DNA from 2 places in the Streptomyces sp. JW3 genome. Region 2 is predicted to be linked to the other one. Evidence: riboswitches for the same ligand, from Rfam matches in the RefSeq annotation. Region 2 holds a riboswitch; the other holds the start of a gene.
What was found. Region 2 has a riboswitch for cobalamin ahead of ACTT8P_RS23575 (cobalamin biosynthesis protein). Riboswitches for the same ligand answer to the same signal wherever they lie in the genome.

Region 1 (11,394 bases), on a different contig from region 2:
GTGGTTCCTCGTGCGGTCCGTCGAGCCGCCCGAGGGGCCGTGCCCGGCGCGCAGGGAAGTGCTGCTCGACCGGGGGCCGTTCACCCTCGACGGGGAGCGGGAACTGCTGCGCCGCCACCGCGTCGACGTCCTGGTCACCAAGGACAGCGGGGGAGCGGCCACCGCGCCGAAGCTGACGGCCGCCCGGGAGGCGGGGCTGCCGGTGGTGGTCGTACGCAGACCACCGGTACCGGACGGGGTGCCGGTCGTCACCGGCCCGGAGGCCGCCGCGCGGTGGGTCGGCCTCAGCGGACCCGGTCGCCCGGAGTTCCCTCCAGGGTGAACGGGTGGTGGAAGGTGAAGGCGTGCGGCGCGGCGGCGTGATCGCGGAGGTGTTCCAGTCTGGACACCCCGTCCTGCCAGGTGGGTGTCATGGCGTCGGGGACCCACCAGAACACGTAGTTCGGGTGGCCGGTCCGCTCGAACCAGTCGTGACGCCGGCTCAGCGCCTCGCGGTGCAGGCCGGTGTAGATGGCGTCGAAGGCGGGGCGCGGGCCGGTCCACAGCGAGAGGGTCGCGGCCAGCGCGGTGGTCTGCGCCGTGCGGCCCTTGGCGTACCAGGCCGGTACCGCGAACTCGCCCCACGCACCCCAGTCCGCCTCGAAGAGCGAGCCCCGGTCACCGGCGGCCGCTTCGGCGTGCGCGAGGTATCCGGGGTGCCGGCTGATCTTCCGGTAGACGGCGCCGCCGAGGTCGTAGAACTCGTGGGTGAGGGGTGCGGGGTCGGCGAGCGGTGCCTTCAGGACGCCGAAGGTGTACAGCGCGAGACGGGGCATGCGTGGTCACTCCCTGGTCGGGGAGTGGTGAAGGTAGCTGGCGCCGCGAGCCTTGTCGACGTTGTGTTTTTCCCGTCCACGTGGCTTCCCGCCGGGCTCACTCCTCCTCGCGGGCCAGTGCGTTGACCGCCGCCGCCGCCATCGCGCTGCCCCCGCGCCGACCGCGCACCACCAGGTACTCCAGGCCGAACGGGTTGGCCGCCAGCGCGTCCTTTGACTCCGCCGCACCGACGAAACCGACCGGGGCGCCGATCACGGCGGCGGGGCGCGGGGCACCGTCCCGGATCAGCTCCAGGAGCCGGAACAGCGCGGTCGGCGCGTTGCCGACCGCGACCACCGCGCCGTCCAGCCGCTCCCGCCACAGCTCCAGCGCGGCGGCGCTGCGGGTGGTGCCGAGGCGTGCCGCGAGTGCCGGGACGGCCGGGTCGGCGAGGGTGCACAGCACCTCGTTGTCGGCGGGCAGCCGGGCGCGGGTGATGCCGCTCGCGACCATCCGCACGTCGCACAGGACGGGCGCCCCGGCGCGCAGCGCGGCGCGCGCGCTCTCCGCGACGCCGGGGGAGTACGCCAGGTCCTCGACGAGGTCGACCATCCCGCAGGCGTGGATCATGCGGACCGCCACCCGGCTGACGTCCTCGGGCAGGGCGCCGAGACCGGCCTCCGCGCGGATGGTGGCGAAGGACTGGCGGTAGATCTCGGCGCCGTCCCTCTCATAGGAGTACTCATGGTCGTACGTCGTCACCGCGTGAGCATATCCAGCCTCATCCGGCGCCCCCGAACGCGTCCAGGATCTCCTCCGCCGCCCGCGTCGCCGTCACCTCGCCCGCCCGTACCCGTCGCTCCAGCTCGGGGGCGAGCGCGCGGACCGCCGGGTCGGCGTGCAGGCGGCCCAGCAGTTCCTCGCGGACCATCGTCCAGGTCCAGTCGACCTGCTGGTCCCGGCGGCGCTGCGCGAGGCGGCCGGTGGAGTCCAACAGGGTGCGGTGCTGCTCAAGCCGGTCCCACACCGTGTCCAGGCCGGTCGACTCGCGCGCGCTGCAATGCAGGACCGGCGGGGTCCAGAAGGCGTCCTTGCCGTGCATCAGGCGCAGGGCGCCGGACAGTTCCCGGGCGGCGGCCCGTGCGTCGCGCTCGTGCGGGCCGTCCGCCTTGTTGACCGCGATCACGTCGGCCAGTTCCAGGACGCCCTTCTTGATGCCCTGCAACTGGTCGCCGGTGCGGGCCAGGGTGAGGAGGAGGAAGGTGTCGACCATGTTGGCGACCGCCGTCTCCGACTGGCCCACGCCCACCGTCTCGACGAGCACCACGTCGTAGCCGGCCGCCTCCATCACCACGATCGACTCGCGCGTCGCCTTCGCCACCCCGCCCAGGGTGCCGGCGGTGGGGGAGGGGCGGACGAACGCCGCCGGGTCCACGGCCAGGCGTTCCATCCGGGTCTTGTCGCCGAGGATGGAGCCGCCGGTACGGGTGGAGGACGGATCGACGGCGAGGACGGCCACCCGGTGGCCGAGCCCCGTCAGCATCGTGCCGAAGGCGTCGATGAACGTCGACTTGCCGACCCCGGGCACCCCGCTGACCCCGATCCGCCGCGCCCGACCGCTGTGCGGGAGCAGCGCGGTCAGCAACTCCTGGGCCAGGGCGCGGTGCTGGGGCCTGGTCGACTCCACCAGGGTGATCGCGCGGGCGATCACCGCCCGTTTGCCGTCCAGGACACCCTTGACGTAGCCGTCGACACCGGGCATCACAGCTCGCCGTGGCCGAGGCCGGCCGCCAGCTCCGTCACCAGGTCGTACGCGGCGTCCGGGATGACCGTGCCGGGCGGGAAGACCGCCGCCGCGCCCATCTCCTTGAGGGTGGGCACGTCCTGCGGCGGGATGACACCGCCGACCACGACCATGATGTCCTCGCGGCCCTCCGCGGCGAGCTGCTCGCGCAGCGCCGGTACGAGGGTGAGGTGCCCGGCGGCCAGCGAGGACACCCCAACGATGTGCACGTCCGCCTCGACCGCCTGCCGGGCCACCTCGGCCGGGGTCTGGAACAGCGGGCCGACGTCCACGTCGAAGCCGAGGTCGGCGAAGGCGGTGGCGATGACCTTCTGGCCGCGGTCGTGGCCGTCCTGGCCCATCTTGGCGACCAGTATCCGCGGCCGGCGTCCCTCGGCCTCGGCGAAGGCGTCCACCAGGGCCCGGGTGCGGTCCACGTTCGGTGCCTCTCCTGCCTCGTTGCGGTACACGCCGGAGATGGTACGGATCTGGCCCGCGTGCCGTCCGTAGACCTTCTCCAGGGCGTCGGAGATCTCCCCGACCGTGGCCTTCGCGCGGGCCGCGTCCACCGCCAGCTCCAGCAGGTTGCCGTCGCCGCCGGCGGCCCGGGTCAGCGCGTCCAGCGCGGCCCGGCAGGCACCCTCGTCCCGCTCCGCCCGCAGCTGCCGCAGCTTGGCCAACTGCCGTTCCCGCACCGAGGAGTTGTCGACCGACCGCACGTCGATCTTCTCGTCGGTCTCGACCCGGTACTTGTTGACGCCGATCACCGGCTGCCGGCCCGAGTCGATCCGGGCCTGGGTGCGGGCCGCCGCCTCCTCGATGCGCAGCTTGGGGATGCCCGCGTCGATGGCCCGCGCCATGCCGCCGGCCCGCTCGACCTCCTCGATGTGCTGCCAGGCGCGGCGCGCGAGGTCGTACGTCAGCTTCTCCACGTAGGCGCTGCCGCCCCACGGGTCGATCACCCGGGTGGTGCCGGACTCCTGCTGGATGAGCAGCTGGGTGTTGCGGGCGATGCGGGCGGAGAAGTCGGTGGGCAGCGCGAGCGCCTCGTCGAGGGCGTTGGTGTGCAGCGACTGGGTGTGGCCCTGGGTCGCGGCCATCGCCTCCACGCACGTCCGGGTGACGTTGTTGAAGACGTCCTGGGCGGTGAGCGACCAGCCGGAGGTCTGCGCATGGGTGCGCAGCGACAGCGACTTGGCGTTCTTCGGGTCGAACCGCTGCACCAGCTTCGCCCACAGCAGGCGGGCCGCGCGCAGCTTGGCGATCTCCATGAAGAAGTTCATGCCGATCGCCCAGAAGAAGGACAGGCGGGGCGCGAAGGCGTCCACGTCCAGGCCGGCTTCGCGGCCCGCCCGGATGTACTCCACCCCGTCGGCGAGGGTGTAGGCCAGCTCCAGGTCGGCCGTCGCGCCCGCCTCCTGGATGTGGTAGCCGGAGATGGAGATCGAGTTGTAGCGGGGCATCCGCCGCGAGGTGTAGGCGAAGATGTCGGAGATGATCCGCATCGACGGCTTCGGCGGATAGATGTAGGTGTTGCGGACCATGAACTCCTTGAGGATGTCGTTCTGGATGGTCCCGGCCAGCTTCTCCGGCGGCACGCCCTGCTCCTCCGCCGCCACGATGTACAGCGCCAGCACCGGCAGCACCGCGCCGTTCATCGTCATCGACACCGTCATCCGGTCCAGCGGGATGCCGTCGAAGAGCTGCCGCATGTCGAGGATCGAGTCGATCGCCACACCCGCCATGCCGACGTCCCCGGTGACCCGCGGGTGGTCGCTGTCGTAGCCGCGGTGGGTCGGCAGGTCGAAGGCGACGGAGAGGCCCTTCTGGCCGGCCGCCAGGTTGCGGCGGTAGAAGGCGTTGGACTCCTCGGCGGTGGAGAAACCGGCGTACTGGCGGATCGTCCAGGGCTGGTTCACGTACATCGTCGGGTACGGGCCGCGCAGATACGGGGCGATGCCCGGGTAGGTGTCCAGGAAGTCCAGGCCGGCCAGGTCCTGCCCGGTGTACAGCGGCTTGACCGCGATGCCCTCCGGGGTCTCCCAGCGCGGGTCGTCGCCGCCGGCCGCGTGCTTGAGCGCCGCCCGCCATTCGTCGGCGCCGGCGTCGGCGGACGGCGTGCCCAGTTCGATCCCGGAGAAGTCGGGGACGGTCATCGGGACACTCCCATACGGTCGAGCATGGCGGTCAGCACGGACACGGCGTCACAGCCGGCGAAGACGTACGTGTCGACGCCCTCGTACGGTCCCGGGCGGCCGGCCAGGAACAGGTGCCCGGCGCCCGCCGCCCGCAACCGCGCGGCGGCGCCGGCGGCCTGCTCCGCGTAGAGCGCGTCGCTGGAGCACAGGCACGCCTCCCGCGCCCCGCTCTCCTCGAAGGCGCCCCCGGTGACGGTCTCGATGCCGCCCGCCTGGAACAGGTTGGCGGCGAAGGAGAGCCGGGCGGTGTGCGCGGCGGCCGGGCCGAGCGCGGCCAGATACACCCGCGGCCGGGTCCCGGTGGTGGCGAGGTGGGCGTCGGAGCGGGCCCGCAGCGCCTCGAACGCCTCGTCCCGGCGCACCCGGGGCAGCCCGCCGGACGGCGGCTCGGGCGCGGGGGCGCGGACCACCGGCTCCTCGGCGAGGTGCGGGAACTTGCTCACCCCGGTGACCGGTTCCCGCCGGGTGGCGAGCCGCGCGCCGCGCGCCGCCCAGGTCGCGGCCAGCCGGTCCCCGACCATCCCCGAGCGCAGGGCCGCCGCCTGCCCCCCGCCGCGCTCGATCTCCTGGAAGAACTCCCAGGCGGCGTGGGCGAGTTCGTCGGTCAGCCGTTCCACGTACCAGGAACCACCCGCCGGGTCGATCACCTGGGACAGGTGCGACTCCTCGATCAGGACGGTGGAGGTGTTGCGGGCGATCCGGCGGGCGAACGCGTCCGGCAGGCCCAGCGCGTCGTCGAACGGCAGCACCGTCACGGCGTCCGCGCCGCCCACCCCGGCGGCCAGCGCGGCGACGGTGGTGCGCAACATGTTCACCCACGGGTCGCGGCGGGCCATCATCACCGGCGAGGTCACCGCGTGCTGGAGCTGTCCACCCGCCCGGGGCGCCCCGCAGACCTCGGCCACCCGCGCCCACAGCCGCCGGGCCGCGCGCAGCTTGGCGATGGTCAGGAACTGGTCGGCACTCGCCGCGTACCGGAACTCCAGCAGCCCGCAGGCTTGTTCCGCGCTCAGCCCGGCGGTGCCGGTCAGCTCGCGCAGATACGCCACCCCGGTCGCCAGCGCGCAGCCCAGCTCCTGCGCCGCCGACCCGCCGGCCTCGTGGTACGGCAGCGCGTCCACGGTCAGCGCCCGCAGCCCCGGGAACCTCTCGGCGCGCTCCCGGACCGCCGCCCAGGCGACGTCGTACGGCCGTCCCGCGCGCGCCTCGTGGCCCAGCGGGTCGGCGCCCAGGGTGCCGCGCACCGCCTCGGGGGCGACGCCCCGCTCCTCGTACAGCGCGAGCAACCGCCGCGCCGCCGCCTCGGACTCCGCGCCGGCGTCCAGGGCGACGGGCGCCAGGTCCAGGTGGACGCCGTCCAGGGCGTCGGCGAGGGACGCGGCCGGGAGGCCGGCCAGCCACAGGGAGGTGACGCCGTTCTCCAGGTCGGCCAGGACCGCGCCCCGGTCCGCGACCGTGTGCCGCTGGCGCACGTCCCAGCCGCCGGCCGTGTGCCCCGCGGCCCGGCCACCGCGCACGAAGGGCGCGAAGCCGGGCAGTCCGGCGGCGGGCGCGGTGTCCCGGGAGGTGTAGAGGGGCCGGATGCGCAGCCCGTCTTCCAGCGCGGTGGAGAGCGTCTGCTCCGCCTCGGCGTCGTCCGAGAACTCCTTGCCGGACTTGCGCAGGACACCCGCCACGAGGTGCTGCCACTGCTCATGTGTCGCGTCAGGGAACTCGGCCGCCAGCGGGAGCCCGTCGTCAGGCAGGACCGTCATGCTCGGATGCTAGGGCAGGACGGCGGACGGGCAGCAGAGGGCACACTTGTGACCTTGTTCTCTTCGACGGTGTGATGTGGGACGCTCGTCCGTCCGGGGGGAGCGGTGTGTGACGTGCGTCACCGGGTCAGGGGGCTCGGGGCCCTTAGCGCATTCCGGGCCGCCGGGCCCGTCGCACGCTGCTGCCCGGTCGGCACGGTCCGCTCCCGCGTGGCCCGCGCCCGCACCGCGCTGATCCGCTCCCTGTCGGCGGCCGACCCCGGCATGGCGGTCCTCAAGGGCTGAGCGGCAGGCCCGGCACCACCGCCGCCAGCTCCTCCGCCGTACGCGGCCCCGGTGCCGTGTCCGGCAGCAGGCCCCGCGCGCGCAGCAGCCGGGCCGCCGCGACGCCCCACGGCAGCCGCAGGCCCGCACGGGACAGCAGGTCCGTGCGGGCCAGCAGCGCGGCGGCCGGCCCGGTGCGCACGCCGTCCGGGGTGAGCAGCGCCGCGTCGTCGGCCCAGCGCAGGGCCAGGTCGACGTCGTGGGTGGCCATGACGACGGTGGTGCCGCCGGCCCGCAGCCGGTCGAGGGTGGCCAGCAGCCGTTCCTGGCCGTCCGGGTCGAGCCCGGCGGTCGGCTCGTCGAGGATCAGCACCCTCGGCCGCATCGCCACCGCCCCGGCGATCGCGGCCCGCTTGCGCTGCCCGTAGGACAGCAGGTGGGTGGGCCGGTCGGCGAGCGCCGTGATGTCCAGGGCGGCGAGGGCCTCGGCGACCCGGAGCCGGGCCTCGGCGTCCGGCAGACCGAGATTGAGCGGTCCGAACGACACGTCCTGGGCGACGGACGCGGCGAAGAGCTGGTCGTCCGGGTCCTGCACCACCGCCTGCACGGTGGTCCGCAGCCGGGTCAGCCCCTTGCGGCCGTACGTCACCGGCTCCCCGCGGACCGTCAACTGCCCTCCCTCCGGCCGCAGTCCGCCGCTCAGCAGCCGCATCAGTGTGGTCTTGCCGCTGCCGTTGCGGCCCAGCAGAGCCAGGGCCCGCCCCTCGCGCACCTCGAAGTCCAGCCCGTCGAGCACGGCCGGACCGTCCTCGTAGCCGAAGGACGCGCCGCGCAGGGCGAGGAGTGCCGGTTCGCTCATGTCAGCGGACCTCTCAGGACGCAGGTGAGCGCGGTCAGCGCCGTGAGCAGGGCGAGGCTCGCCGCCGTGAAGGGGCCGGAGACCCGGGCCGCGGGCACCAGGACCCGCAGGGTGCCGTCGTAGCCGCGGCCGGCGAGTCCGGTCTGGAGCCGCGCCGCCCGGTCGAAGGCCCGTACGAACGCGGTGGCGCCGAGCCCGCCCAGCGAACGCCAGGCCGCGGCCCGCGTGGTGTGCCCGAGCCGCGCGGCCTGCGAGGCGCGGACGCGGCGTACCGAGTCCAGGAGCAGGAAACTCATCCGGTACGTCACCAGCGCCACGTCCACCACCGGGGCCGGCACCCCGGCCCGCACCAGCCGGGGCAGCAGGTCGGACATCGGGGTGGTGAAGGCGAACAGCAGCACGCCGAGCGAGCCGGCCGAGGTGCGCAGCAGCAGTTCACCGGCGCGCACCGGGCCGTCGGCGGCCAGGCCCAGGAAGGGGCCCGGACCGCCGACCCGCACCAGCAGCGGCAGCGCGCCCGTCACACAGAACCCCAGCGGCACCCGGTACGCCCGCCACAGCCGCCGGGCCGGCACCCCGGCCGGGCCGAGCAGCACGGTCAGCGCCGTCACCAGCACCAGCGCGGCACCCGGCCAGGGCGGCAGCGAGACCGCCAGCACCGTGAGGCCGAGGGCGAGCACGGCCTTGTCCACCGGGTGCCGGCGGCGCCAGCGGCTGCTGTGCGCCGCCGCGTCGATCGGCAGCACTCAGGCGTCCTCGGACGCGGCCGAGCGGGCCAGGGCCCGGTCCGCACCCTGTCGCCGGCCCCGGCGCAGCCCGAAGTAGTACGCCAGCACGCCCGCGCCGAGCGCCGCCTGCACGGCGAACAGCGCCGACTCGATCTCCCCGGACGGGGGTTCGTACAGGGGCGAGAACCACGGTTCGTAGTCCGGGTCGATGTCGGTGATCGCGGTCTCCGCCTCGGCGTCGGACCCGGCGAACGGCTCCGCCTTGTGGTCGCCGAGCCCCAGCACCAGCGGCAGCACGGCCAGCGCGGCCACCGCGAGCAGCAGCAGGAGGTTGATCTTCGTGTTCCGCTTCACCGGGCCACCGCCCCGCGCGGCTTTGGGTGTGTCAACAGCACGCCGAGCCGGGTGAGTTCCCCCTTGCTGGACTGCACCAGCAGCCGCATCACCAGCACCGTCAGCAGCCCCTCGCTCACCGCGAGCGGGATCTGCGTGACCGCGAAGATGGACCCGAACTTGCCGAGCGCGCCCCAGAACCCGCTGCCCGGGTCGGGGAAGGCCAGCGCCAGCTGCACACTGGTGACGCAGTACGTGACCAGGTCGGCGACGAACGCGCCGCAGAACACCGTGACCATCAGCGGCACCTCGAAGCGGCGCAGCAGCCGGTAGCAGGCGTAGCCCGCCCAGGGGCCGGCGATCGCCATGGAGAAGACGTTGGCGCCGAGCGTGGTCAGCCCGCCGTGCGCCAGCAGCAGCGCCTGGAACAGCAGGGTGATCGTGCCGAGCACCGCCATGATCGGCGGGCGGAACAGGATCGCGCCGAGCCCGGTGCCGGTGGGGTGGGAGCAGCTCCCGGTCACCGACGGCAGTTTCAGGGCGGACAGGACGAACGTGAAGGCCCCGGCGGCACCGAGGAGCAGGGTGCTCTCCGGATGCTCGCGGACCTCACGGGTGAGGGAACGTACTCCGTGGACGACGAACGGCGCGGACGCGACACCCCAGGCGATCGCGTGCGCCGGAGGCAGGAAACCCTCGGCTATGTGCATGACTCGGCAGACCCTCTCCAGCACCTCGTGGATGGACGACGCGCCTTGGCCGGTCTCCTGGCTGACGGGTACCACCGCCCGAACTCCGCCTTCCCGGGTCCGTGAGGACCCAGTGGCCGCCCCCTCGCGAGGGGCTGGAGCCGGACTTCCCGATCACAGTGGCGAGGGCCGCACCGGTGTCGCACCGATTTCCCGTTCACCAAGGCGTGGCGACAGTAGTGCTCGGGGCGGGGTGGTGACAAGCACGCCCCGGGGCCCGTACGTCGTCATGGGCGGCGGGTCACCAGGTCGCGCACCCGCTCGCTCAGTGCCGTAGCGGCGGCCGTCAGGAAGACGAACGTGTACAGGATCTGCACGACGGTCACCACCCGCGCGGTCTGTCCGCGCGGCGTGATGTCCCCGTAGCCGACGGTGGCGAGAGTGACCACGGTGAAGTACAGGGCGTCCACCCGGGTGCGCAGCCCGTGGAACTCCCCGGGCTGCTTGGCGAGGGTGTAGTAGGCGGCGGCGAAGGTGTGCACGGACAGCAGGATCAGCAGCGTGATGGCCAGTCCCGGGCGGGTCTCCGGGCGGCCGGTGAGGACGTGGTGCACCTGGCGCAGCAGCAGGACGGCGACGCCGGCGAGGACGAGGGCGAACAGCAGCCAGCTCAGGCCGGGGCGGTGCGGTCCCAGTTCGTCGAGCGGGAGCAGGAAGTAGGCCGCCACCACCGTGACCACCGTGCCGCCGGTCCACAGCAGCCAGGACCGGGCGGTGGTCCACACCGCTCGGGGCCCGCGTGCGCTGCCCGGCGTGGTCATGGGGTCCTCCGGCGTGTTCCGCCCGTGCCTGCCGTCGCCAGTCAACGCGAGGGCACCCGGGGCCGCATGTTCTGCGCCGTAAACCCGCTCCGACCTCCTTCACTCGTTCGGCGTATCCCGCGTGGTCGTCGGCGGCGGTCCGGCACAGGCTCGGAGGAACCGTGAGAAGGGATCACCCTCATGACCCAGCACGCCGCACCGAACCCCGGTGCCTCCTCGTCCGCGCGTCCCGCCGCCCGGCACCAAGGCTGGGTGACCGGGGGTGTCGTCTTCGCGGGCGTCCTGATGCTGATCAACGGCGCCCTCGCGGTGCTCCAGGGCATCGCGGCGATCGCCGAGGACGACGTGTACGCCCGGATCGGCACGTACGTCTACGAGATGAACCTGACCGGCTGGGGCATCCTGCACGTCGTGCTCGGCGCGCTGGTCCTGGTCACCGGGTTCGGGCTGCTCAGGGACATGGCGTGGGCCCGCTTCACCGGCATCGCGCTGGCCTCGCTCAGCCTCGTCGCGCAGTTCCTTTTCCTGCCGTACGCGCCCGTGTGGTCGGTGATCCAGATGGCGATCGACGTCTTCGTGATCTGGGCGCTGGCCAGCCGGCAGGACGAGACGAGTCCGGGCCGCGCGGTCTGACCGCACCCGGCCGGTCGGCGCAGGCGCCGCCACCGCCGTGCTCAACGGCGGTGGCGGCGTCGTGCCAGCAGGGCGGCCGTCGCTCCCGCTGCGGCCAGCCCGGCCGCCCCGGCGCCCGTCAGGGCCAGCGCCCGTGCCGTCCGGGACGGGGGCGCGGGGCGGGCGCCCGGCGCGACGCCGTACGCGCTGCCCGGACCGTCGTCCGGCGCGTCGGCCGGCCCGGCCGGGAGCGCGTCGGCCAGCAGTTCCGCCAGGTGCACGCCCTCGTGGCCGCCGCTGTCGAACTCGTGGATCTGGGTGCGGCAGCTGAAGCCGTCGGCCAGCACGACCGTCGCGGCGTTTTCGGCGCGCAGCCGGGGCAGCAGCACCCGTTCCGCGCACGCCTCGCTGACGTCGAGGTGGCCGCGTTCGAAGCCGAAGTTGCCGGCCAGTCCGCAGCAGCCGGAGTCCAGGCGTTCGGCGGCCACACCGGCCCGGCGCAGCAGTTCCCGGTCGGCGTCCCAGCCGGTGACCGCGTGCTGGTGGCAGTGCACCTGG
Region 2 (11,394 bases):
CCGCCGGAGAGGGTGTGCAGGGGCTGGCCGAGCACCCGGTCGGGCAGGTTGAGCGCGGCGGCGATGGTGGCGGCCTCGGCCTCGGCGGCGTACCCGCCCTTGGTGAGGAACTCGGTCTCCTGACGCTCGTACTGCCGCATCGCCTTGTCCCGAGTGGTGCCCTGGCCATTGGCGATGCGCTGTTCGTTGTCGCGCATCTTGCGGATCAGGGTGTCCAGGCCGCGCGCGGACAGGATGCGGTCGCGGGCCAGCACGTCGAGGTCGCCGGTGCGGGGGTCCTGCGGGAGGTAGCCGACCTCGCCGGAGCGGGTGATGGCGCCGGCGGCGGGGATGCCCTCGCCGGCCAGGCACTTGGTGAGGGTGGTCTTGCCGGCGCCGTTGCGGCCGACCAGGCCGATGCGGTCGCCCTTGGCGACCCGGAAGGTGGCGCTCTCGATGAGGACGCGGGCACCGGCGCGCAGCTCGATGCCGGAGGCGGAGATCACGGACAGACTCCAGGGCGGGTTGAGGAGGGCGGGATGGGCGGCTGCGGACGTGCCCGCCGTCTAATGCGCGAGGAGAATGGCCATGGGGCCAGTCTAACGGTGCCGTGCAACCACTTTTTCCTGCGTCGCCGCGGTCCCCGGGGGCCGGCGCCGGGGCCCGCCGACGGCAGGCCGGGGCGGTCAGCTGCCTCCCGTGTGCACCTGGAAGGCGGCCCGGCGCACCGCCTTGGCCAGCGCCGGGTCGGGGTGCGCGGCGGCCAGCGCCACCAGGACCTGCACGGTCCGGGGGTGCCCGACCGCCTGCACCTCCTCCAGGAGCATCGGGACGGTGGGCTGGACGGCCGCCTCCAGGTGCCGCACCAGCAGCGGGGCCTCGCCGTGGTCGGCGACGGCGGCGGCGGTGTCCACCCACAGCCAGGTGGCCTCCTGGCGGGTGAGCACCTCGTGCGCGTCCTCCGGGTCGGCGCCGTCGTGCTCGGCCAGCCACAGCAGGGCGTACGGCCGCAGAGTCGGCTCGTCGGCCACCGCCCGTACGTCGGGTTCGGCGGGGGCGCCGACGACCCGCAGCGCCTCGAAGGCCAGGCCGCGCAGCAGGGCGTCCTCGCCGCGGGCCGCCTTGAGGAGCTGGGCGACGGCGCTGCCGACCGGGCGGGCGGCGAGCCAGGCGCGGTACTCGGCACGGGCCGCGTTGGGGCGGAGCTGGGCGCAGCCGCGCAGCATGTCCTCGGCGGCCTGCTCGATGTTGCCGGCCGGGCTCTGCGCGGCGACGCAGATCTGCTCCAGCTTGACCCAGACCGCCCAGCTGCCGAGCGGGGTGAGGGTGGCCTGGCCGGCGCCGTAGGTGAGGGCACCGACGGAGGCCAGGGCGCCGAGGGCCCAGTCCAGCAGCGGCGGCAGCGGGGTGTCGTCGCTCTCCGGCCGGCCCGGGGGTTCCGGCTGGGGGCCGTCGTAGGGGACCTCGCAGCGTTCGGTGCGCAGTTCGGTGACGCGCTGCTGGAGGAGGTCGAGGAGCTGGGCGACGGGTACCGGGCCGGCGGACAGCTGGAGGAAGGAGAGCACCTGGGGCATGGCCGAGACGACCTCGGCGACGGCGGCGGTCTGCTGCCCGGCGGGGTCGGGGTGGGCGAGCGACCAGGCGTCGAACAGGGCGACCCAGCCGCGCAGTACGGCGCTGTCGTCCCGGTCCCAGGCGCGCAGCCGCCAGCCGGGGCGGGCGCTGCCGCCGTGCACCTCGACCAGTCCGGCGAGGCGGGCGATGTCCCAGTCGGCCTGCACCTGATCCGCGGTCAGGCCCAGCTGCCGGGCGGCGCGTTCGGCGGAGGTGACGGAGAGGGTGGCCTTGCCGTCGGCGGTGCCGCCGGACCGGCCGGGGCCGAGGGCGGTGTCGGCCCAGCGGGCGACGCGGGCCGCGTCGGCCAGGACGGAGCGTGCCATGCGGGCCAGCTCCGACCGTGCGGGGGTGCCCTCCGGGGGGCGCGGCGCGGTGCGGCGCGGTGGCCGCTGGTTCATCGCTCTGGGGGCGGCGGCCAGGGGTCGCGGGCGGACGAGTCGGAGCCTGGAGTCGCGCGGGATACGGGACGTCACGGGTGCAGTCTTCCGGTTGACGGTCCGAAAACCCAAACGGACAGCTTCGACGGACCACGGACAAGTCCGGGGGCGGCTCCGGCGCGGCGGGCCGCGCGAGCGGCCCGGGGTTACATCAGCGGGGTCAGGAAGCGGCGCAGGGTCTCTTCGTAGCTGTCCGGGGCGGCGTTCCACATCGCGCCGTGCGTGGCGTGCGGGACGGTGTGCAGGGCGACCAGGCGGGGGTGGGCGTCGGCGAATCGCCGGGAGAGCTGCCAGGGGGCGACGCTGTCGGCGGGGCCGTGGAAGACGAGGGCCGGGACGGCCAGGCGGCCGTGGCCGGCGGCGGGCCCGGAGTCGAGTCCGGTGCGGCCCTGCGCGGCGCGGACCGCGAGCGGCAGCAGCGCGCCCGGGGTGCGGCGGGCCGCGGCGAGGGAGCGCACCGTCGTCTGCCAGTCAAGCACCGGGGAGTCCAGGACCAGCCCGGAGATCCGGTCCCGCAGCCGGGAGCGGGTGGCGGTGCGCAGCGCCATGGTGGCGCCGGTGGACCAGCCGAGCAGCACGACCTTGCGGGCGCCGTGGCCGACGGCGTACCGGACGGCGGCCTCCAGGTCGCGCCACTCGGTCTCGCCGAAGTGCCGCAGGCCGTCCGGCGGCCGGGGCGCGCCGACGTCGCCCCGGTAGGCGAGGGCCAGGAGCGGGAACTCCAGGCCGTTCAGGAGGCCCATGAGGTTCATGGTGTGCTCCCGGGTGGTGCCCAGGCCGTGCACCGCGATGATCCAGGTGCCGCGCGCGCCGGGCAGGAACCAGGCCGGCAGCGCGCCGAGGTCGCCGGGGACCTCGACGTCGGCATGGCGCAGGCCGAGGGCGGTGCCCGGGTTGCCGACGTACAGGTTGGCGGTCAGCCAGGCCCGGTCGCCGGGTCCGAGGGTGCCGTGCGTGACGCCTTCGAGGCGGCGGACGACGGTGTCGGCGGGGTGCCGGTCGCCGGGCAGCACGGGGCCCACGACGGCGTGCGAGCCGTCGCCGGCCAGCCCGTACCGGCCGGGCCGCAGTGCGGCCAGATGCCGGGTGAGGGTGATCTGTCCGGCGGCGGTGCCGTGCACCGTCAGCCTCGGTTCGGTGGGCAGGGGCCGGCCGGGCGTCGCCTTGAGGGCGGCGTCGCTGGCGAGGCGGCCGGCGGCGACGCTCGCGGCGCCTGCTGCCAGGGCCGCGGTGACGGCGGCGGTCGTTGCGGTGACGGTGCGCACAGCTCCCAGTTTCCCGGCGTGCTCCGTCGTAAGCCACCGGAAGGACGACTCGGGGTGACGGACGGGTGGCGGGTGCGGGCGCCGGGCTCGTCCTCAGCCCTGCTGCCCGTAGCCGCGCAGCCGCTCCGCCACCTGGGCGAGCTGGTCCTCCGTCAGCAGGGACGGGGTCCGGCCGGGGACCGAGGAGGCGGTCAGCCACAGCCGGCACATCCACTCCAGCTGGGCGGTGCGGTCGTAGGCCTGGTCGAGGCCGGCGCCGTAGGTGAGGGTGCCGTGGTTCTGGAGGAGGCAGCCGGAGCGGCCGTCGAGGGCGCGGAGCATGTGCGCGGCCAGTTCGTCGGTGCCGTACGTCGCGTACGGGGCGACCCGGACCGGGCCGCCGAGGGCCGCGGCCATGTAGTGCGCCAGTGGCAGTTCCGCGACGAGGGTGGAGACGGCCGTGGCGTGCACGGCGTGGGTGTGCACGACGGCGCCCGCGTCGGTGTGCCGGTACACCGCGAGATGCATGGGCAGTTCGCTGGTCGGCACCAGGGTGCCGAGCACCTGCCGTCCGCCGGCCAGGGCGACGCCGGTGACGTCGTCCGCCGTGAGCCGGTCGTACGGCACGCCCGAGGGCGTGACCAGGACGGTGTCGCCGACCCGGACCGAGACGTTGCCGGAGGTGCCGACCACCAGTCCGTCGGCGACCGTGCGGCGGGCGGTGGCCACCAGCGCCGCCCAGGCGCGCGCCTCTTCGGGGCGTACGTCCCTCCCCCGCGGCTCGGACACGATGCCGCCCTCCTTTCGCCCGGTGGTTCCCGCCCCGGCGATCCTGCCAGGCGGGGGCGGACCGGGGAAGCTGGGACCGAAGGATCGAGGGGAGCGGTGGCTTCGATTCCGGACACCGTGAAGCCCCCCTCAGTTCATCTTCCGTTCACCCTGGTTGCCTACGTTCGTCCAGCCAATGACCTCGAACGATTGCCTGGGTAAATGGAAAGCTTCTCGCTGATCCTCGCGATTGTGGTGGTGACCGCACTCGCGTTTGATTTCACGAACGGTTTCCACGACACCGCGAACGCGATGGCAACGACCATTTCGACCGGTGCGCTCAAGCCCAAGGTCGCGGTGGCCATGTCCGCCGTGCTGAACCTCGTGGGCGCCTTCCTCTCCGTGGAGGTCGCCAACACGATCTCCAAGGGTCTCGTCGACGAGAGCGGCATCCGTCCCGAGGTCATCTTCGCCGCCCTGGTCGGCGCGATCCTCTGGAACCTGCTGACCTGGCTGGTCGGGCTGCCGTCCAGTTCCTCGCACGCCCTCATGGGCGGTCTGATCGGCGCCGCGATCGCCTCGGCGGGCGTCGGCGCGGTGCACGGCGACGTGCTCGTCACCAAGGTGCTGCTCCCGGCGGTCGCCGCCCCGGTGGTGGCGGGCGTCGCCGCCCTGGTCGCCACCCGGCTGTCGTACCGGCTGGGCCGCGGGGCCGACGGCAAGGCGGCCGAGAAGGGCTACCGGGCCGGGCAGATCGCCTCGGCCGGGCTGGTCTCGCTGGCGCACGGCACCAACGACGCCCAGAAGACGATGGGCATCATCACCCTCGCCCTGGTGGCCGGCGGCGCTCTCGCCCCGGACTCCGACCCGCCGGTCTGGGTCATCCTGTGCGCGGGCCTGGCCATCGCGATGGGCACCTACCTCGGCGGCTGGCGGATCATCCGCACCATGGGCAAGGGCCTGACCGACCTCCAGCCGCAGCAGGGCTTCGCCGCCCAGACCAGCGCCGCGACGGTCATCCTGGCCTCCTCCCACCTCGGCTTCTCCCTCTCCACCACGCACTCGGTCTCCGGTTCGGTGATGGGCGCGGGCCTCGGCCGCAAGGGCGGTGTGGTGCGCTGGTCCACGGCGACCCGGATGGTCGTCGCCTGGGTGCTGACGCTGCCGGCCGCGGCCCTGGTCGCCGCGCTCGCCGAGTGGGTCTGCTCGCTGGGCGACTGGGGCACGGCGCTGGTCGCGGTGCTGCTGGTCGCCGCGAGCTTCGCGATCTGGCGGATCTCCCGGCGCGAGGTCGTCGACCACACCAACGTCGCCGTCCCCGACGGCGCGGAACCGGCCGGCGTGCTGACCGCGGCGGTGGCCGCCGTGGCCCCGCCGCCGGTGGGCACTCCGGCCGACGGTCGCGACGGTCTCGACGCCCCCGGTGGTCTTCCCCCGGTCGAGGGCCTCGCGGCGGCCATCCCGGCCCAGCCCACCGACGTCCCCGACGCCCCGGCCCGTTCGGCCGCCACCCCCGTCTGAGTCCCGGCCGGGCCGGAAGGAAGAGAAGCAGCATGCACATCGACTGGGCAGCCCTCGGCTCCGTCTTCGGCGTCGGCCTCGTGGCCACCGTCGCCCTGGTGGCCCTGTTCACCCTCGGCATCGCCGGTCTCTCCCGCCAGGAGCGGGCCGCCGCGCAGGGCGGCTCGGCGGGCCTCGCGGTCACCGGCGCGTACGTCTGCTTCGCGGCGTGCGCGGCGGCGGTGGCGTACGGGATCTATCTGATCGTGGCCTGAGGGCAAGAGCAGCCCTCGGCCGGACCGCGACACTCGACGGAACCGCACAGCGCCCGGCGCACCCCGCGTGCGCCGGGCGCTGACGCGTTCCGGGGCGTGCGACCGCCCTGCCGGGGCCCTGTCGCTTCCCCCGCCACGGGGCCGACCGGCGGTGACGGCCCGGCTCCGGATGTGTCGTCGGCCACCCCGACCCCCTCAGCGGCGGATCCGGCTCCCGTCGTCATGTCCGAGTCCAGGCAGGGGAATCCGGACCCGCACCGGGCTGTTTCGGCCCGCACCGGCCGCCGTGCGGCCGCCCGCGCTCCTCCGTCGCAGGTCAACGGCAAGTTGACGGGTGTTCTCGGCACGTGGTGGACTTCCGGGGCCATGTACGGCGGCAGGAGAGGAAGCCCGGTGCGAATCCGGCGCGGTCCCGCCACTGTGACCGGGGAGTGCTCCCCGGGAGTCAGGAACTCTCACCGCCGGTCTCGTCGAACCAGGGCGTGGACACCCTGAGTGAGGACATAACGCGATGCTCGGCTGCCGTTCAGACCACAGGCCCGGTTCCTCCGTCTCCGATCGTGTGACCGGCTGACGCCCCGTGCGTGCCGGACGCGTCTTCGCGTACGGCGCCACCGCCGGCCTCCTCGGTGACCTGCTCCTCGGCGATCCCCGCCGCGGGCATCCGGTCGCCGTGTTCGGCCGCGCGGCCGGTGCCGTCGAACAACTGCTGTGGCGGGACCACCGGGGCGTGGGCGCCCTGCACACCGCCGTGTGCGCCGGTGGCGCGGTCGCCCTGGGCGCCGTGGCCGCCCGCGCCGTACGCCCCTCCCCCACCGCCGCCCTCACGCTGACCGCCGCCGCGACCTGGGCCGTGGTCGGCGGCACCTCGCTGGCCCGGGAGGCGTCCGCGATCGGACACGCGCTGGCCGCCGGGGACGTCGAGGGCGCCCGGGAGCGGCTGCCGCACCTGTGCGGGCGGGACCCGCAGGCACTGGACGCCGACGGGATCGCCCGGGCGGTGGTGGAGTCCGTCGCCGAGAACACCTCCGACGCGGTGGTGGGCGCGCTGGTGTGGGGGGCCGTGGCCGGGGTGCCGGGACTGCTCGGCTTCCGGGCCGTCAACACCCTCGACGCCATGGTCGGCCACAAGTCGCCGCGCCACCGGCGCTACGGCTGGGCCTCGGCCCGGCTGGACGACGTGGCCGGCTGGCCGGGCGCCCGGCTGACCGCCGTACTGGCCGCCGTGGCCGGCGGCGATCCCCGGGGTGCCGTACGGGCCTGGCGGGCCGACGCCGGCCGGCATCCGAGCCCCAACGCCGGGCCGGTGGAGGCGTCGTTCGCGGGCGCCCTCGGGGTGCGGCTGGGCGGGACGCTGGCGTACGGCGGCCGGGTCGAGCACCGGCCCGTCCTCAACGGGGCGCACGGCCGGGCTGTGCGCGCCGCTGACATCGACCGGGCGGTACGGCTGTCCCGGCGCGTGAGCTGGCTCGCGCTCGGCGTGTGCGCGGGGGCACGGATCGCGGGCGCACGGATCGCAGGGACACGAATCGCAGCGGCACGGCTGCTGTTGAAAGGACGTGCCGCGTGAACGGCGGTCTGCTCGTCGCCGGTACCACCTCCGACGCCGGCAAGAGCGTCGTGACCGCCGGGATCTGCCGGTGGCTGGTGCGGCAGGGCGTGAAGGTGGCGCCGTTCAAGGCGCAGAACATGTCGCTCAACTCGTTCGTGACCCGGGAGGGCGCGGAGATCGGGCGGGCGCAGGCCATGCAGGCGCAGGCGTGCCGGGTGGAGCCGACCGCGCTGATGAACCCCGTGCTGCTCAAGCCCGGCGGCGAGCAGAGCAGCCAGGTCGTGCTGCTCGGCAAGCCGGTCGGCGAGCTGAGCGCCCGCGGCTACCACGGCGGACGGCAGCGGCAGTTGCTCGGCACCGTGCTGGAGTGCCTGGCCGAACTGCGGGGCACGTATGACGCGGTGATCTGTGAGGGGGCGGGCAGCCCGGCGGAGATCAACCTGCGCCGGACCGACATCGTGAACATGGGGATCGCGCGCGGCGCCGGGCTGCCCGTCCTCGTCGTCGGGGACATCGACCGGGGCGGTGTCTTCGCCTCCTTCTTCGGCACCGTCGCGCTGCTCGCGCCCGAAGACCAGGCGTTGGTCGCGGGGTTCCTGGTGAACAAGTTCCGGGGCGATGTGTCGCTGCTGGAACCGGGCCTCGACATGCTGCACGGGCTCACCGGGCGGCAGACGTACGGAGTGCTGCCGTACCGGCACGGGCTCGGCATCGACGAGGAGGACGGGATGGCGGTGTCGCTGCGCGGTGCCGTCCGGGAGTCCCGGGTCGCCGCCCCGGTCGGCGCGGACGTGCTGCGGGTCGCCGTCTGCGCGGTCCCGCTGATGTCCAACTTCACGGACGTGGACGCGCTCGCCGCCGAACCCGGGGTCGTGGTGCGGTTCGTGGACCGGCCGGAGGAACTGGCCGACGCGGACCTGGCCGTGGTGCCGGGGACGCGGGGGACGGTCCGGGCCCTTGCGTGGCTGCGGGAACGGGGGCTCGCGGACGCGCTGGCCCGCCGGGCCGCCGAGGGCCGCCCCGTGCTCGGCATCTGCGGCGGCTTCCAGCTCCTCGGGGAGCACATCGAGGACGACGTCGAGTCGCGCGCCGGGCACGTGGCCGGGCTCGGCGTGCTGCCGGTGCGGGTGCGGTTCGCCCGCGCGAAGACCCTCACCCGGCCGGTGGGCGAGGCCCTCGGGGAGCGGGTCGAGGGGTACGAAATCCATCACGGGGTCGCGTCCATAGAGGGCGGTGACCCGTTCATCTCCGATGACCAAGGACACAGCCTCGACGGCTGCCGGGTCGGCCAGACCTGGGGCACGCACTGGCACGGTTCGCTGGAGTCGGACGGGTTCCGGCGGGCGTTCCTGCGCGAGGTGGCCGCCGCCGCGGGCCGCCGCTTCGTGCCCGCGCCGGACACGAGCTTCGCCGCGCTGCGCGAGGAGCAGCTCGACCGGCTCGGCGACCTGATCGAACAGCACGCGGACACGGACGCGCTGTGGCGGCTCATCGAGTCCGGCGCGCCACAAGGACTGCCTTTCATTCCACCGGGAGCGCCCGCATGAGCACTGTCTTGTTGTTGTCGACCGCCGACACGGATCTGCTGGCGGCCCGGGCCGCGTCCGGCGCCACCTACCGGATCGGCAACCCGAACCGGGTCGACGTCCAGGCGGAACTGCCCGCGCTGCTGGCGGGCGCCGACCTCGTCGTCGTACGGCTGCTCGGTGGGAAGCGGGCCTGGGAGGACGGGCTGGCCGCGCTGAAGGCGTCCGGGGTGCCGACCGTGCTGCTCGGCGGGGAGTCGGTGCCGGACGCGGAGCTGATGGCCGAGTCGTCGGTGCCGGCCGGTGTGGTGGCGCAGGCGCTGCGCTACCTGGTCGAGGGCGGGCCGGACAACCTCGCCCAGCTCGCCCGGTTCCTCTCCGACACCGTGCTGCTGACCGGCGAGGGCTTCGAGGAGCCGCACAAGATGCCGGAGTACGGCGTGCACGGCGAACGGCCGTGTGCGCAGGGCCGCCCGACCGTGGGGGTGCTCTTCTACCGCGCCCATGAACTGAGCGGCAACACCGGCTTCGTCGACACGCTGTGCGACGCGATCGAGGCGAAGGGCGCCAACGCCCTGCCCGTGTACTGCGGTTCGCTGCGCGGCGCGGACGCCGGGCTGTACGAGATCCTCGGCCGGGCCGACGCCCTGGTCGCCACCGTGCTCGCGGCCGGCGGCACGCACGCCTCGCAGGCGTCGGCGGGTGGCGACGAGGAGGCGTGGGACATCGGCGCGCTGGCCGACCTGAACATCCCGGTGCTGCAAGGGCTCTGCCTCACGTCGTCCAAGGCGGCCTGGGAGGCGTCCGACGCCGCGCTCTCCCCGATGGACGCGGCGATGCAGGTCGCGATCCCGGAGTTCGACGGCCGGCTGGTCACCGTGCCGTTCTCCTTCAAGGAGCAGGGCCCGGACGAGGTCCCGGTCTACGTCGCCGACCCCGAGCGGGCCGGGCGGGTCGCCGGCATCGCGGTGCGGCACGCGGCGCTGGGGCACAAGGCCAACGCCGAGAAGAAGATCGCGCTGGTCTTCACGGCGTACCCGACCAAGCACTCGCGGGTGGGCAACGCGGTGGGGCTGGACACGCCCGCGTCGGCGGTCCGGGTGCTGGACGCGCTGCGGGACGCGGGGTACGCGGTCTCCGGCTACCCGTCCGGCGGCGACGAGCTGATCCACCGGCTGATCGAGGCCGGCGGGCACGACGTGGAGTGGCTGACGGAGGACCAGTTGGCGGCGGCGCCCGCGCGGGTGCCGCTGGCGGACTACCGGGCCTGGTTCGAGACGCTCGACCCGGCGCTGCGGGACGGCATGGTGGAGGCGTGGGGCGAGCCGCCCGGCTCGCTCTACGTGGACGGCGACGACATCGTGCTGGCGTCCCTCCAGTTCGGGAACGTGGTCGTGATGATCCAGCCGCCGCGCGGCTTCGGGGAGAACCCGATCGCGATCTACCACGACCCGGACATGCCGCCGTCGCACCACTACCTGGCCGCCTACCGCTGGCTGGACAACAGCTTCGGCGCCGACGCGGTGGTGCACATGGGCAAGCACGGCACGCTGGAGTGGCTGCCGGGCAAGGGCCTCGGGCTGAGCGCGGGCTGCGCGCCGGACGCGGTGCTCGGCGACCTCCCCCTCATCTACCCGTTCATCGTCAACGACCCGGGCGAGGGCACCCAGGCCAAGCGGCGCGGCCACGCCACGGTCGTCGACCACCTCGTGCCGCCGATGGCCCGCGCCGACACCTACGGCGACCTGGCCAAGCTGGAACAGCTGCTGGACGAGTACGCGCTGGTGTCGGACCTTGATCCGACCAAGGCACCGGCCGTGCGGGCGCAGATCTGGACGCTGGTGAAGGCGGCGGAACTGCACCACGACCTGCACGTGGACGACCAGCCGGACGACGACGCGTTCGACGAGTTCGTCATGCACATCGACGGCTATCTGTGCGAGATCAAGGACGTGCAGATCCGCGACGGGCTGCACATCCTGGGCGGCGGTCCGCAGGGCGAGCCCCGCGTCAACCTGGTGCTGGCCGTGCTGCGCGCCTCGCAGGTGTGGGGCGGGCAGGCCAACGCGCTGCCCGGTCTGCGGGCGGCGCTGGCCGCGCACTTCGGACTGGTGGAGAAGGACCTGCTGGCCGAGCCGGGCGCGCCGGTGAAGGTGCCGGTGGAACTGACCGAGCTGGTGGCCGGCCCGGCCCGGACCGGCGCCGACGCGATCGACCTGCTGGAGCAGTTGTGCCGGCGGTTCGCGGAGGGCATGGAGGCGCGGGACTGGGCGGCGGCGGCCGTCCCCGCTCTGGTGCGGGAGGTACTGGGCGGCGAGCTGCCCGAGGCGGTCGCCGTGCTGGAGTTCGCCTGCGTGGAGGTGGTGCCGCGGCTGGCCCGGACCACGGACGAGATCGGGCACATCCTGCGGGCGCTGGACGGCGGTTACGTGCCGGCCGGGCCGTCGGGTTCACCCACGCGCGGGCTGGTCAACGTGCTCCCCACCGGCCGGAACT

Region 1: another riboswitch for cobalamin. It lies ahead of ACTT8P_RS29175 (energy-coupling factor ABC transporter permease); the one in region 2 lies ahead of ACTT8P_RS23575 (cobalamin biosynthesis protein).

The regions. Positions count from the first base shown of each region.
Region 1 is NZ_JBQOUX010000092.1:13,927-25,320, forward strand. It holds gene ACTT8P_RS29130 (cobalt-precorrin-6A reductase) at 1-322, shown strand, start outside; gene ACTT8P_RS29135 (DUF3291 domain-containing protein) at 285-815, opposite strand; gene ACTT8P_RS29140 (precorrin-8X methylmutase) at 913-1,557, opposite strand; gene meaB (methylmalonyl Co-A mutase-associated GTPase MeaB) at 1,577-2,557, opposite strand; gene scpA (methylmalonyl-CoA mutase) at 2,557-4,734, opposite strand; gene ACTT8P_RS29155 (methylmalonyl-CoA mutase family protein) at 4,731-6,530, opposite strand; gene ACTT8P_RS29160 (energy-coupling factor ABC transporter ATP-binding protein) at 6,805-7,653, opposite strand; gene cbiQ (cobalt ECF transporter T component CbiQ) at 7,650-8,399, opposite strand; gene ACTT8P_RS29170 (energy-coupling factor ABC transporter substrate-binding protein) at 8,400-8,735, opposite strand; gene ACTT8P_RS29175 (energy-coupling factor ABC transporter permease) at 8,732-9,424, opposite strand; cobalamin riboswitch at 9,455-9,643, opposite strand; gene ACTT8P_RS29180 (potassium channel family protein) at 9,691-10,224, opposite strand; gene ACTT8P_RS29185 (DUF7144 family membrane protein) at 10,405-10,857, shown strand; gene ACTT8P_RS29190 (FAD-binding and (Fe-S)-binding domain-containing protein) at 10,899-11,394, opposite strand, start outside.
Region 2 is NZ_JBQOUX010000061.1:18,631-30,024, forward strand. It holds gene ACTT8P_RS23545 (ABC-F family ATP-binding cassette domain-containing protein) at 1-485, opposite strand, end outside; gene ACTT8P_RS23550 (hypothetical protein) at 666-2,069, opposite strand; gene ACTT8P_RS23555 (alpha/beta hydrolase family protein) at 2,180-3,298, opposite strand; gene ACTT8P_RS23560 (class II aldolase/adducin family protein) at 3,392-4,066, opposite strand; gene ACTT8P_RS23565 (anion permease) at 4,268-5,566, shown strand; gene ACTT8P_RS23570 (hypothetical protein) at 5,599-5,820, shown strand; cobalamin riboswitch at 6,155-6,294, shown strand; gene ACTT8P_RS23575 (cobalamin biosynthesis protein) at 6,401-7,390, shown strand; gene ACTT8P_RS23580 (cobyric acid synthase) at 7,387-8,919, shown strand; gene cobN (cobaltochelatase subunit CobN) at 8,916-11,394, shown strand, end outside.